3 regions of the Thalassospira marina genome follow, and region 3 is predicted to be linked to each of the others. Evidence: predicted binding sites of a transcription regulator. Region 3 holds the regulator's gene; each other region holds the start of a gene.
What was found. The regulator LexA, encoded in region 3, represses DNA repair genes until DNA is damaged. The targets are predictions, from matches to a motif close to ATGTTCTANTTTGGTTC.
Positions count from the first base shown of each region.

Region 1: the regulator LexA is predicted to act here: its motif matches at 1,851-1,867, upstream of CSC3H3_RS20975 (ImuA family protein).
Region 2: the regulator LexA is predicted to act here: its motif matches at 2,826-2,842, upstream of recA (recombinase RecA).

Region 1 is NZ_CP024200.1:103,523-107,761, forward strand. It holds gene CSC3H3_RS20965 (helix-turn-helix transcriptional regulator) at 1-697, shown strand, start outside; gene CSC3H3_RS20970 (helix-turn-helix transcriptional regulator) at 857-1,621, shown strand; gene CSC3H3_RS20975 (ImuA family protein) at 1,885-2,754, shown strand; gene CSC3H3_RS20980 (Y-family DNA polymerase) at 2,648-4,239, shown strand, end outside.
Region 2 is NZ_CP024199.1:981,009-985,247, reverse strand. It holds gene CSC3H3_RS04395 (methyl-accepting chemotaxis protein) at 1-307, shown strand, start outside; gene CSC3H3_RS04390 (superoxide dismutase family protein) at 490-1,008, shown strand; gene recA (recombinase RecA) at 1,580-2,653, opposite strand; gene nikR (nickel-responsive transcriptional regulator NikR) at 3,164-3,640, opposite strand; gene CSC3H3_RS04375 (DMT family transporter) at 4,034-4,239, opposite strand, start outside.
Region 3 is NZ_CP024199.1:2,210,262-2,214,500, forward strand. It holds gene trpC (indole-3-glycerol phosphate synthase TrpC) at 1-536, shown strand, start outside; gene moaC (cyclic pyranopterin monophosphate synthase MoaC) at 611-1,090, shown strand; gene lexA (transcriptional repressor LexA) at 1,320-2,033, shown strand; gene CSC3H3_RS10130 (ComEC/Rec2 family competence protein) at 2,052-4,067, opposite strand.

The sequences.
Region 1 (4,239 bases), on a different replicon from region 3:
CTGGCAGGCTGGCTTGCGGTTTTTCAGAAAATTCGGGGCCCGTCAGCTCACCTATGGCTTTGAAAGACTGGATGGCAGCGTTGTTTTTCTGACCACCCTGCCCGACTGGTGGATGAGCCATTATCTGGACAACAATTATGGCAGTTGCGATCCGCTGATCGATATTGCCCGGGCCTATATTACCCCCAGAAAATTTGAAACGCCCTTCACCAATTTCCCCGTCACCCTTTCGCCCAAGGCCAGGCAACTACTTAATGAATTTGGTGAAACGGAATCGACTGCCGGGCTGGTCATTCCGGGAATGACGCCCATGCCGCAGCAATTAAGCGCCCTGGCCATTTCCAACACAATGGATACGGAAGAATTTTCAAAATTCTATCGTGGCAAGGAAACCACCCTGATCCTGGCGGCCCATGCCTTGCAACAGCGCTGTCAGGAACTTGATCATCAGTTTATCCAGACAGACGTTCACCTGGTCCGAGCGAAAATCACACATTATCCCGACCTCAGCCCGCGCGAACGCGAATGTCTGTTATGGCTGTGCAAAGGGCTGCGCAATGATGCCATTGCCGAACGTATGGGCATTACCCGTGTCACGGTTGAAATGCATTTGCGAAACTGCCGGCAAAAACTGGGCGCACGCACCCGTGAACAGGCCGTGGTGACCGCCATCAAACAGGGTTTCATTACGCCCTGAACACCCCCTTCCTTATGGTCCGCCCCCTAAACCCAGCGTGAATTTATCTGCCTTTTTGCTGACAACCGGGCATATTTTACCTTATAAAGGTAAAATCCATGACTTATGAAAAACCACAGGTTTTTATTTTCACCAGACTGACAATGGGCAAGGATGTTCTTGAACCCGAATCACGATCTGTTTGATCTGTTAAATGCACTGGACACCGCACAAACCGTTCCAGACGCATGGCAGGTCGGGCTGGTGTTTTTCAGAAAGTATGGGGGCAATCAAATCACCTATACCCACGAAAGACAGGATGGCAGTATCGTCTTTCTAACCACCCTTCCCGACTGGTGGATGAGCTATTATCTCGACAATAACTATGCCAACCTCGACCCGTTCATTGATGTTGGCCGTGCCTATTTTTCCCCCACCAGATTTGACACCAATTCTGTCAATCTTCCAGTTTCCCTATCTGCTCCTGCCAGACAGATGCTTAACGAATTTGCCGAAACAGGTTCAAGCACCGGGTTTGTCATCCCGACAATGGCACCCTCTGTTCCGCAAATTAGCGGCTTTAACATTGCAAATACCATGCAGAAGCAGGAGTTTTCCCAATTCTATGATGATAAGGAAAACGCCCTGGTTATGGCAGCCCATGCCGTGCATCAACGCTGCCAGGAACTTGACCCGCAACTAACCCGCACAGACGTTCATCTGGCACCCCACAAAATCACGCATTATCCCGAACTCAGCCCGCGTGAACGCGAATGCCTGTTATGGCTGTGCAAGGGAATGCGCAATGATGCCATCGCCGATCGTATGGGCATTACCCGTGTCACGGTTGAAATGCATATGCGAAACTGCCGGCAAAAACTGGGGGCCCGCACCCGTGAACAGGCCGTGGTAACCGCCATCAAACTGGGTTTCATTACCCCGTAATCCTTGCTCCAGGGCCCGTGACCAGGCATTGCGAAACAGCATCCGCGTTCATTGGGCCTCAATCAGGATTCGCCGTGATCATCTTTCAAAACCACCTTACAACACCGCCCCTGAAAGCTAAAACTTAACCCCTTCCTCGCCAACCCCCTGATGCGACGGGAAAATCAGGCATGTTTTTCTTTCACCTGCTTTGATCTTGACTCTCAGCGCCCCGTCATTACATAAATCAGAACAAAATAGGAACATTAACCAGGCACATTCCCATGAACAGCAGGTTGCAACAGGCACGCGCAGCCCTTCTTCGGGCGGAAAGGCAATGGCAAGGCAGTGCCGCCTGCGTTCATGGCGGGCGCCCGGCCCTGATTACCCGTGCCTTTGGCGATATCGACCTGACCACATATTTCTCGGCAGGCGGTCTTATGCCAACCGGCCTGCATGAAATCATGACGGAACATCACGACAGCGCTGCATCTGCCCTTGCCTGGCATATCGCCAGCCTGACGGCCGATATGAAAACCGGCCACGGCAAAACAGCACCAAGCCAGAATAACATGGCATGGGCCGCAAACAGCACAAACGGGGCCAGTCCCAAACCGGCTACCATTTTGTGGGTCCAACAACGCAAGGCCCTGGATCAGGGGCAGGTTTATGCCCCGGCACTGTTTGCATCCTCCCACAAGGATACCTCCACGGCCCGCCATACGCATCATCCTGATCTGGTGATGATGAATATTGACCAGCAACAAACTGCCCTTTGGACATGCGAAGAAGCCGCAAAATCCGGGCAGGTTGGCAATATCATACTCGAAACAACAGACTATGACCTGACCACCGCACGCCGCCTGCAACTGGCCTGCGAGGCAGGTTCCTGCCGCCTGATTGTGCTGCGCCACCACCGGGCCGGGCAAAAAATTGCCCCGTCTCCGGCATGGTCACGCTGGCACATCACTGCCCACGGCATTTATCGCAAACTCAGCCTGATCGGGGGACGCGGGGTTCGACCGGCAAGCTGGAAAGTCTATATTGATGAAGCAACGCTTCTTGTATCTGTGGCTGCCCCACTGGAAAACGGACTGCCACCGCAATCACAATCCACACCCACATCCAGAATGCGATACCCGGTCCACGCCTAAGGACAAACAAGCACCCCAGACCAATGGCCGTGCTGCCAAAGCCCGCAACCAGACCTTTGTTGTCACCCGCAATGACCATAAAGGTGTGCTTGTTTGTGGCCTGACGGCACAGGCACGTGCATCGGGTATTTTGCCTGCCATGCGCCTGGCAGAAGCCCGCAGCATTTTGCCAGACATTGCCAATATCACCGAAGAACCGGCCCTTTATGAACATTATCAGGCCCGGATCATTCGCCATCTGGACCGTTACAGCCCCTGGATTGCTGCCGATCGGGCACATGCCCGCGAAAACCTTGCGGGACATAATGGTTTCTGGCTGGAAATGACCGGCGGCATTCACCTGTTTGGCAATGAAGAAACCCTGATGACGCAAATCGAACGGGATTTGCGCCAAATGGGCTTTACCTGCCAAACCGGCATGGCCGATACCGCCGGAGCAGCCTGGGCCTGTGCGCAATTTCCGCAGGACCAGCCTTTACGTATCCTTTCCCTGCCAGCAGACCATGCACAGGCACGGCAATTACCGGTCACCGGGTTGCGCCTGCCGCCTGCCACACTGGCAATTTTGCACCGCCTGGGCATTCATCATCTTCACGACCTGGCCGACCTGCCGCGTGCCACCCTTACCACCCGTCTGGGGCCAGATGTTTTGGAAAAACTAGACCAGTTTTATGGTCGCCTGCCCGAACATCTGAATTTTCATTTGCCCAGCCAACCCTGGCTTTTGCGCCAGCATTACGCCGAACCACTGGGCGATGCGGCCAATCTGGAAGCTGCAATCACGCAACTGGTGCAATCGCTTTGCCAAAATTTGCAGTCCGATCACAAAGGATTACGGCGGATCATTTTGCGTTGCATCCGCGTGGACGGGCATACCCATACCGTTACCATCACCACCAGCAGCCCCTGCCAGTCCGCCCCGCACCTGTTGCGCCTGCTGGGTGAAAAACTGCCCGGTGTCGATACCGGTTTCGGCATCGAAGAAGTCATCATTTTTGCCCCATGGGTGGAAAATATCGCCTTTCGCCAAATCAGCCTGGACGCACAACAGCCCGCCGGAAACGACACCATCGCCTTAAACGAACTGTTTGATCGTATCAGCCACCATCTTGGCCCCAAGGACCAGCTTTACCGCCCGTCCCACCATACCAGCCATTTGCCGGAACTTGCCGCCGGGAAAAAGCATATCTCAGCCAGGGGAACCCGTGCCCGCCAGCCGGAAACACCCCTGCCCAACCGCCCGATCCGCCTGATTGATCCGCCCGAACCGATCCAGATTCTTCAGCGCGGTGCCAACGGCCTGCCGCTTGAAATATGCTGGCGCCGCATGCCCCTAAAGATCCTGAAACTGCAGGGCCCGGAACGGATATGCCCGGAATGGTGGCATCACTTAAACCAGGATGATTTCGCCCTGGGCGCGGAAACCCGCGACTATTTCCATGTCCACGACCAGGCTGGTCGCTGGCTATGGCTTTGCCGCCATCC
Region 2 (4,239 bases), 1.2 Mb from region 3:
GATGCAGAATTGCGACATTGATGACGACACCTTTGAGCAGCGCCAGGTCGAGCTTGCAGTAAATGCACGGGCCAATGGCACCGCGTGGCAGGGCCAGACATCGGAAATTTCCTGTGCGCATATGATTGTCAGCCCCGCCATCCCCGCCAAAGCTGGCGATATGGTTGAACTTTCGGTCCATGGATTGTCCGAAACCCTGAGCGCGCGTATTGCCCGCCAGGATGACGGGCGCACTGTTTTGCAACTGCCCCTTGATACCGCCCATCTGGCCAAAATGCGTTCTCATATGCCTGCCCTTGTCGCCTGACCCCGAACCCGGCAAGGACTGGCACGTCCCCGGCCCCGCGATTTGCGGGCCGGGGATTTTTTATGCGCGAAGGAGCAAAACCGCAGCGGGTATTGCCCTGCAAAAAAACAATCACAACCCGATGGGAACAAATATCGGCGTGCACAGTTCATTAAGTTAACAAATCAATAAGGAGAACACCGATGCGAGCCATAATCGTGCCCTTGATAGCGCTGTTTGCTGGCGCTGTTTCACTTGTTGCATTTCCGGCCTTTGCCGAAACATCTGCCACCGCCACCTTTCACAATAGCGATGGCACCAATATCGGCACCGCCGATTTGACCGAAACGGATGGTGGCGTTGTTATCAAGGCCGAGGTCAGCGGCCTTCCGTCCAGCCAGTGGGTGGCGTTTCACATTCATGAAAATGGCAAATGCGATACTGCCAGCAATTTCAAAACCGCTGGCGGCCATTTTAACCCCACCCATAAAAGCCACGGTTTTCTGACCAAAGACGGCCCCCATGCCGGTGACATGCCCAACCAGTATGTCAATGACGAGGGCAAACTGTTTACCCAGGTGATCGATACCAATGTGATGCTGGATGACAAAACCAACGGCGTGCGCGGCAAAGCCATTGTCATTCATGCCGGTGCCGATGATTATATGTCCCAGCCCTCGGGTGCTGCTGGCGACCGCCTTGCCTGCGCGATTATTGAATAAGCGGCAATCCCCCGAAAATAACAAATACGCTGCCCTGAATTACGCATGCACCTTACCTCCCCTTTCTGGGGATAAAATCGCCGCGCCTTCCCCACCGTACTGGCCCGTGAATATGGCAGGGTACGACGCGCCACAGGCCAAAGGGCGCGATACCATGCCAAACAGCCAAACTGCCAAACCCCATCAGATCACGCCGTATAACATCGCATCCGTGCCAACCTGCGTGACGATGCAGCGGATGGCGTGTGCCTGGCGCGGATCGAATAGATCGGCGACGGATTGCGCGGCGTGGTTCGCACCCGGAAGGCAACAGCCGAGCCTTGCGCGCCCTGATTGGTGAGCAGTGCGAGCGGGAGCCTGCCGTTAAGCAGGTGTGCCGCGCAAGGGTTGCCGGGAATGCGGCAGATTGCCCCCCTTGAAAACAGGCAACGTCGCAATAAAATCCGATAGCGGGCAATGCCTGCATGGAAGGACGGGCGGGCTAATCAATTGGGCGGCAGGAAACATCCTGAAAATGCAAAAAGGCGGACGCCTGAGCGCCCGCCTTTGCTATCGACAACGACTGGATGGATCAATCGTCGTTGCTGTAGTCTTCTTCGTTCATATTCGTCATGCCTTCGGCGATCAGGCCGGCACTTTCGCGAATGGCGCGTTCGATTTCGTTGGTCATTTCCGGGTTTTCGCGCAGGAAGGTTTTGGCATTTTCACGCCCCTGCCCGACACGGGTGGAATTATACGAGAACCACGAACCCGATTTTTCAACAACACCGGCCTTCACACCAAGATCAAGGATTTCACCCATCTTGGAGACGCCTTCGCCATACATGATGTCGAATTCGACCTGTTTGAACGGCGGGGCCATCTTGTTTTTGACGACCTTGACACGGGTCTGGTTACCAACGACTTCGTCACGATCCTTGATCTGGCCGATACGGCGAATATCAAGACGGACAGAAGCATAGAATTTAAGCGCGTTACCACCAGTGGTGGTTTCCGGGCTGCCAAACATGACGCCGATTTTCATACGGATCTGGTTGATGAAAATGACCATGCAGTTGGAGCGCGAGACCGAGCTGGTCAGCTTGCGCAAAGCCTGGCTCATCAGACGGGCCTGAAGACCGACATGGGTGTCGCCCATTTCGCCTTCAAGTTCGGCGCGCGGCACCAGGGCAGCAACCGAGTCAACGACCAGAACGTCAATCGCGCCGGAACGCACCAGCGTATCGGCAATTTCAAGGGCCTGTTCGCCCGCATCGGGCTGCGAGATCAGAAGATCGTCGATATTGACACCCAGCTTACGGGCATAGGACGGGTCAAGCGCGTGTTCGGCATCGACAAAGGCGCAGGTCCCGCCAGCTTTCTGGGCTTCCGCGATGGTATGCAGGGCGAGAGTCGTTTTACCCGAGCTTTCCGGACCGTAAATTTCAATAATACGGCCGCGCGGCAGACCGCCAATGCCCAGTGCAATATCAAGACCCAGCGAACCGGTCGAAATTGCAGAAACATCAACGGCATTTTCGCGCTGGCCAAGTTTCATGATCGAACCTTTGCCAAATGCCCGTTCGATCTGTCCAAGGGCGGCTTCGAGTGCCTTTTGCTTGTCCATTGTATCCTTATCCACCAAATGCAGCGCGGTTTGAATCATTGCTCGAACTCTCTTATTCCACAGGGCCGGGTCAGATGCAACGCAGGCGGTTCCCCGGACCTAAATGCGGAACGCCACCGCTGGGTACCCTGCACGGAAGAAAGGGAGCAATCCCTGATCCTCGACACAGAGGCGTTGAGAACATAGCGCGAACACTCTCATATATTTTTAGATGTTGCAAGTTTGTTCTCATTGCCGCACGCCAATTTTGCAAGGACGGAACAAAAAGAATACAGCGCAGGTTAGCGGCCCTTGAAAAAGAATGAAGCAATCCGGTGCTTTGGCCGCCATTTCGCGCCCCAAAAGCCGGAAGGCAGGCGGGGCGTATGGGAACATCAAACCGAAATTCGGGGCAGCAAAGAAGGTTCCCTGCCTGCAAAACAATGCGGGAATCCAATACCCCACCAGGCAACAGCCAGATGGGGAACGGAAAATGAGTTTATTGGGCCAAAACGCGCAGGGATTGGGTTGGGTTGGGTTGGGCTGGACTGGATTGGGATTAAGCAGGGATCAGGTGGTGATTTTCAGATGTTCGTGACGATGGGCATGGCCGTGACCATCGCCGTGATGGTGGCTTTCGACATGCAATTCACCGGGCACGGTGTAAAGCTGCCCGTGACGAACACCGGGCTGTGCCAAAATCTGGTCGGCGAATTTGCGAATGTCGCTAAGCTTGCCTTTCAGGGTGACGATTTCCAGGCAGGTATCGTGATCGATATGGAAATGCACCGTTGAAACGGTCAGGTCATGATGTTCGTGCTGGGCGGACATCAGACGGCTGGCCAGCATGCGTTCTTCGTGATCATAAACATAATTCAGAACGGCAATGCCACTGCCATTGGGGTCTTCGGCAAGCTGTTCCTGCTGCAGCTTTTCGCGGATCAGATCGCGGAACCCTTCGGACCGGTTGGTATAGCCGCGCCCGTCGAGAAATTCGTCGAAAGCCGACATCAAATCATCTTCGATCGAGACGGTAACACGCGTCATCCGGGGTTCCTTTCCTGTTATGTGGCGGGCTGCACCCTAGCCGCTGGACGGCGATTTGCCAATGCCCTGCCCGCCCCTGATGCTTCAATCTCACAGAGGATGGCGCTGGTTTCAATCAAACTTCGCCCAAATCGGGAAAAACAGGTGTCATTCCGGCCTGGGCTGCCCGGCATGACGATCACAATTCTGACAAATTCAAACAAAACCAATACTTTGGGTGACACGCCCTTATACGGCCCATATGCTGTTTTCACCTGACCGGGATGTGACTTCCCTGTCCTTATCCCCCGCTCAGGTATTTGCTCGTGTCCCGCAGAAATTATGTTCCATATTCTGCATTTAACTGACAGCCGTACTTTGCAGTATGGCTGTTCTTTTTTTGGGGCAAGAGCGTTAAAACAAAAACAGCAAGGCCACCCCGCCAAAGGCCATGCAGGTGCCGATAATGGCCTGAAGGCCAACCGGGCGGCGCAAAACCACACCTTCATAGACAATCAGCAAAACCGGCGGCGTTGCCATAAGGGTGCTGGCAATACCGACATTGGCATTTTGCACCGCCAGCATGGACAGCCAAACCCCCATTGCCGGGCCGATAAAGG
Region 3 (4,239 bases):
CAAGCTGCCTTTCGGTTCTTACCGATATTCCCTATTTTCAGGGTGACGATTCCTATCTGGTGGCGGCGCGTGCCGCGGTTGACCTGCCAGTATTGCGCAAGGATTTCATGATTGACCCCTATCAGGTGACCGAAGCCCGCGCGCTTGGTGCGGACTGCATCTTACTGATCATGGCCGCCCTTGAAGACAGTCAGGCAGCAGAGCTGGAATCCCTCGCCCATGAGCTGGGTATGGATGTTCTGGTCGAGGTGCATAACGCACCGGAACTTGAGCGCGCGCTTAAACTGAAATCAAAGCTGATCGGCATAAACAACCGAAATCTAAAGACTTTGGAAGTTTCACTGACAACGACCGAACAGCTTGCAGCAATGGTTGACGATGATCGTTTGCTGGTCGCGGAAAGCGGCATTTTCACCCCGGCCGATCTCGAACGCATGGGCAAGGTTGGTGCAAAATGCTTCCTGATTGGTGAAAGCCTGATGCGCCAGGATGACGTTGAGGCAGCAACACGCACCCTGTTGGCTAAACCCGCCTGACGGATTGTGCGATCTGACCCCACGATTCTTGACCTGATCTGATCTACCCTGATCTGCCGAAACCGGATGCGATAATGACCAGCAAACTGACCCATTTTGACGAAGGCGGTAACGCCGTGATGGTTGATGTATCAGCCAAAGCCGTAACGACGCGCACCGCAACGGCCAAAGGCCGTGTGATGATGCAACCCGCCACGGCAGAACTGATTGCAAACCATGGTCATAAAAAAGGTGACGTTCTGGCCATTTCGCAACTGGCGGGCATTATGGGCGCAAAGCGCACCTCGGACCTGATTCCCCTTTGCCATCCCCTGCCTCTTGACTCGGTATCGGTCACGCTGACGCTGGCTGAAAACGAACCAGCCGTTGAAATCACCGCTACCTGCAAAACATCGGGCAAAACCGGGGTAGAGATGGAAGCCCTGACGGCAGTATCGGTTACGGCGCTGACAGTTTTTGACATGTGCAAGGCCGTTGATAAGACCATGCAGCTTACGGATATCCGCGTCGTTTATAAAGAAGGCGGAAAATCAGGCACTTTCGTTGCCGATTAACACAATTGCGGGCAATTTTCCTGGCCCCAAAACGCCGTTTATTCATCATGAAATGCGCTGATCAAATTCCTGTCGGCATTCCAACAATGCGCATGCCTGATCAGTGTTCGGTGCAAAACAGACACGTTTTTGGTGTCCTTCCCCCTTGCAAGACGCTTGACCGACGATCAGAACCAAAGTAGAACATTAATGTATTCGATTTGTTCTTATTTGGGTTTGGGAAAATGCCATGCTGACGCGCAAGCAATATGAATTGCTGGTCTATATCGACAATCACCTTCGCGATCACGGTATTTCACCTTCATTCGACGAAATGAAGGAAGCGTTGAACCTTAAATCCAAATCGGGCATCCATCGCCTGATTACCGGCCTTGAAGAACGCGGCTTCATTCGCCGCCTTGCGCACCGGGCCCGCGCCCTTGAAGTGTTGCGTCTTCCCGACAATAACGAGGATGAAGCACCGGCAACGCCCAGCAGCGCACGGGTCACGCCCATTTCATCGGCGCGGAAAACAACCCATCGTCCGGCCATGGTGCCATCGGCCTTTTCCGAAATTCAGGAAAGCGTTTCCCTGCCCCTTTATGGCCGGATTGCAGCAGGTACACCAATTGAAGCCCTGCGTGACCAAAGCACCCATGTACAGGTGCCTGCGGCCCTTCTGGGCACGGGTGAACATTACGCGCTTGAGGTTTCGGGCGATTCAATGATCGAAGCCGGTATTCTTGATGGCGATACGGTTTTGATCCAGCGTTGCGAACATGCCAATGACGGCACCATTGTTGTTGCCCTTGTCGATGACAGCGAAGCAACCCTGAAACGTATCAAGCGGGGTCTGGGCCAGGTGTTGCTGGAACCGGCCAATGCCCGTTACGAAACCCGCGCCCTGCCGCCTGAACGTGTTCAAATCCAGGGCCGGCTTATTGGCCTGTTGCGCCAGTATTAACCACACCTTTCGGGCAGATCAGCGACCGCCAATCACAATCCAGGGCCAATTACCGCTGGTCTGCCGTACCGTTTCATAATGCGCTGGTGCCTGCCCGTTTTCCAGATAAACGGCAACACCACCCTGCCACCACAAAACATCATCATCAATCACAAGCGGTGATCGGGTGCATGATTTGCGCACATGTTTCGGGAAATCCTGTTTCAGGGTCACAATCACGTCGGCATGACGACAAAGATAAAATGGATCAGAAATTTTTTCTGAAATTACAATTACTTTTCCATTCTTTTTAAGCCAGCACCTTTCAAATTCACAACGCTGATCGGCACTGATTTTGGCATCAAAACCTGTGCCAAAACGTGCATTCCAGATATCGCGGTGAAAGCTGCTGGCACGGCTGTTAAATGTCAGCCCGTCATTGTCATCCCTTACCAATGCCCAATCTTTTTGATCCCCGCCAATGAGCAGATCTGGCGTTTTCGCCGTAATGACAAAAATGACGGCGGCCCCCATTGGCACAATTGCAATTGGCCATAGCACGCGGCGCTGCCAGATCAGCACCCATAACAATGCCAGCAGAGCACAAATAACAGCCAAGGCCGATGGCTGCGCAATATGCCAAAGCCCCCAATCCTGCCCGGCTATAAAGTGCGCCAAACCAATCAACATATCCAGTCCGGGGGAAAGCACGGCAAGGGCCGCAGCCTGCAGGCCAAAAGGCAGCAAAACCAGCACTGCGACAACACACGGCATAATCCAGAATGCCATCAGGGGAATCGCAACCAGGTTTGAAATCACACCCAAAAACGAAATCCGCCCAAAATGAAACCCGATAATAGGGGCTGTTACCGCCGTCACCATGACCCCGGTGACCAGCAAAACAAAAAGATAGCGCCCTGCCCGCTGCCACAGCGGCAAATCACGCTGCCCGGCGATTAAAAGCGCCCCACGCCCCTGATAAAACGCCACCAGCACGGTGACCGCAGCAAAAGAAAGCTGAAAGCTGGCCCCTAAAATGGCATCAGGCCGCAACACCATCACCGTAATGGCGGCAATCGCGACCAGGCGAAGCGAAATGGCGCGCCGGTCCATAAGAACGGCAAACAGAACAATCGCAGTCATCACAAAGGCACGCTGGGTTGGTACCGTCGCCCCTGACAACAGCAGATACAATGCCCCAATGACAAAGCCCGCAACGGCTGCCCATTTTTTAATGGGGTGCCGTAAGGCAATGGATGGGACCAAGGCCAAACCAAACCGGACCACAAAAAACACCACGCCACATAACAGCCCCATATGCAGCCCGGATATTGCCAGCAAATGGGCCAGCCCTGATTTTCGCAAATCCTCTGCCAGATCCGGCGGCACGCCGCCGCGCTCGCCGACCAGGATGGCATTGGTCAAACCGGCCTTTACCGGCTCCAGCCCGGCATTAATCTGCGTCATAATCGTCAATCGTGTATTTTCAACCAGACCAGACAAATACTCACCCAACGTCGCATCATGGGCCGGGATGATCTGAAAACTCTGTCCAAGGGCGAAACCCGTGGCACCAATGCCATCGAAATAGAGGTTCCGGGCGAAATCCGGGTCGCCTGGCGTTTCCGGCACACTTAAGGGAAACAGCTTTGCCTTACCGGCAAAACCATCACCAGGACGTGCCACAACATCCCCCAGGACAGATATCCTGACCCTGTCGGGCACCTGTTCATCATCCAGCCCATCAATATGGGCAGGTTCCATAATCAAACGGGTGCGACCATCCCGTGGCTCAGCCGAAAGAATTTTGCCCTGCAAATCTTCGACATAAACCGGTTTGAGCAGGACTGGGCCCTGTAGCCGGTAAAGATGCGCCTGCACAACCACACCGCCCAGAATGGCGGCAGCGAACATCAGGCAACAGAAAAACGCGATAACATGATGACGACTCAGCCATAACCCGGCTGCCGCCAGCAGCAGGGCAAAAAACAACAAATAGTCCGAAGGTTGCGCCAGGAGCGAAAAATAAACCGCCTGACCCAACCCAAGGAACATGGCAAATGACAAAATCCACTTTTCACGGTCATCGGCCAACGCTGTTGCAACATGCTCAAAAACAACGTTAAGACCTTGAAAAAAAGTAATTTGCTGCCATCTTATTCGACGAATGTTTAATGGTATAGCGCGCCTCGGGCTTTTATCTATCATCCGCTGTGGTGCAACAGCA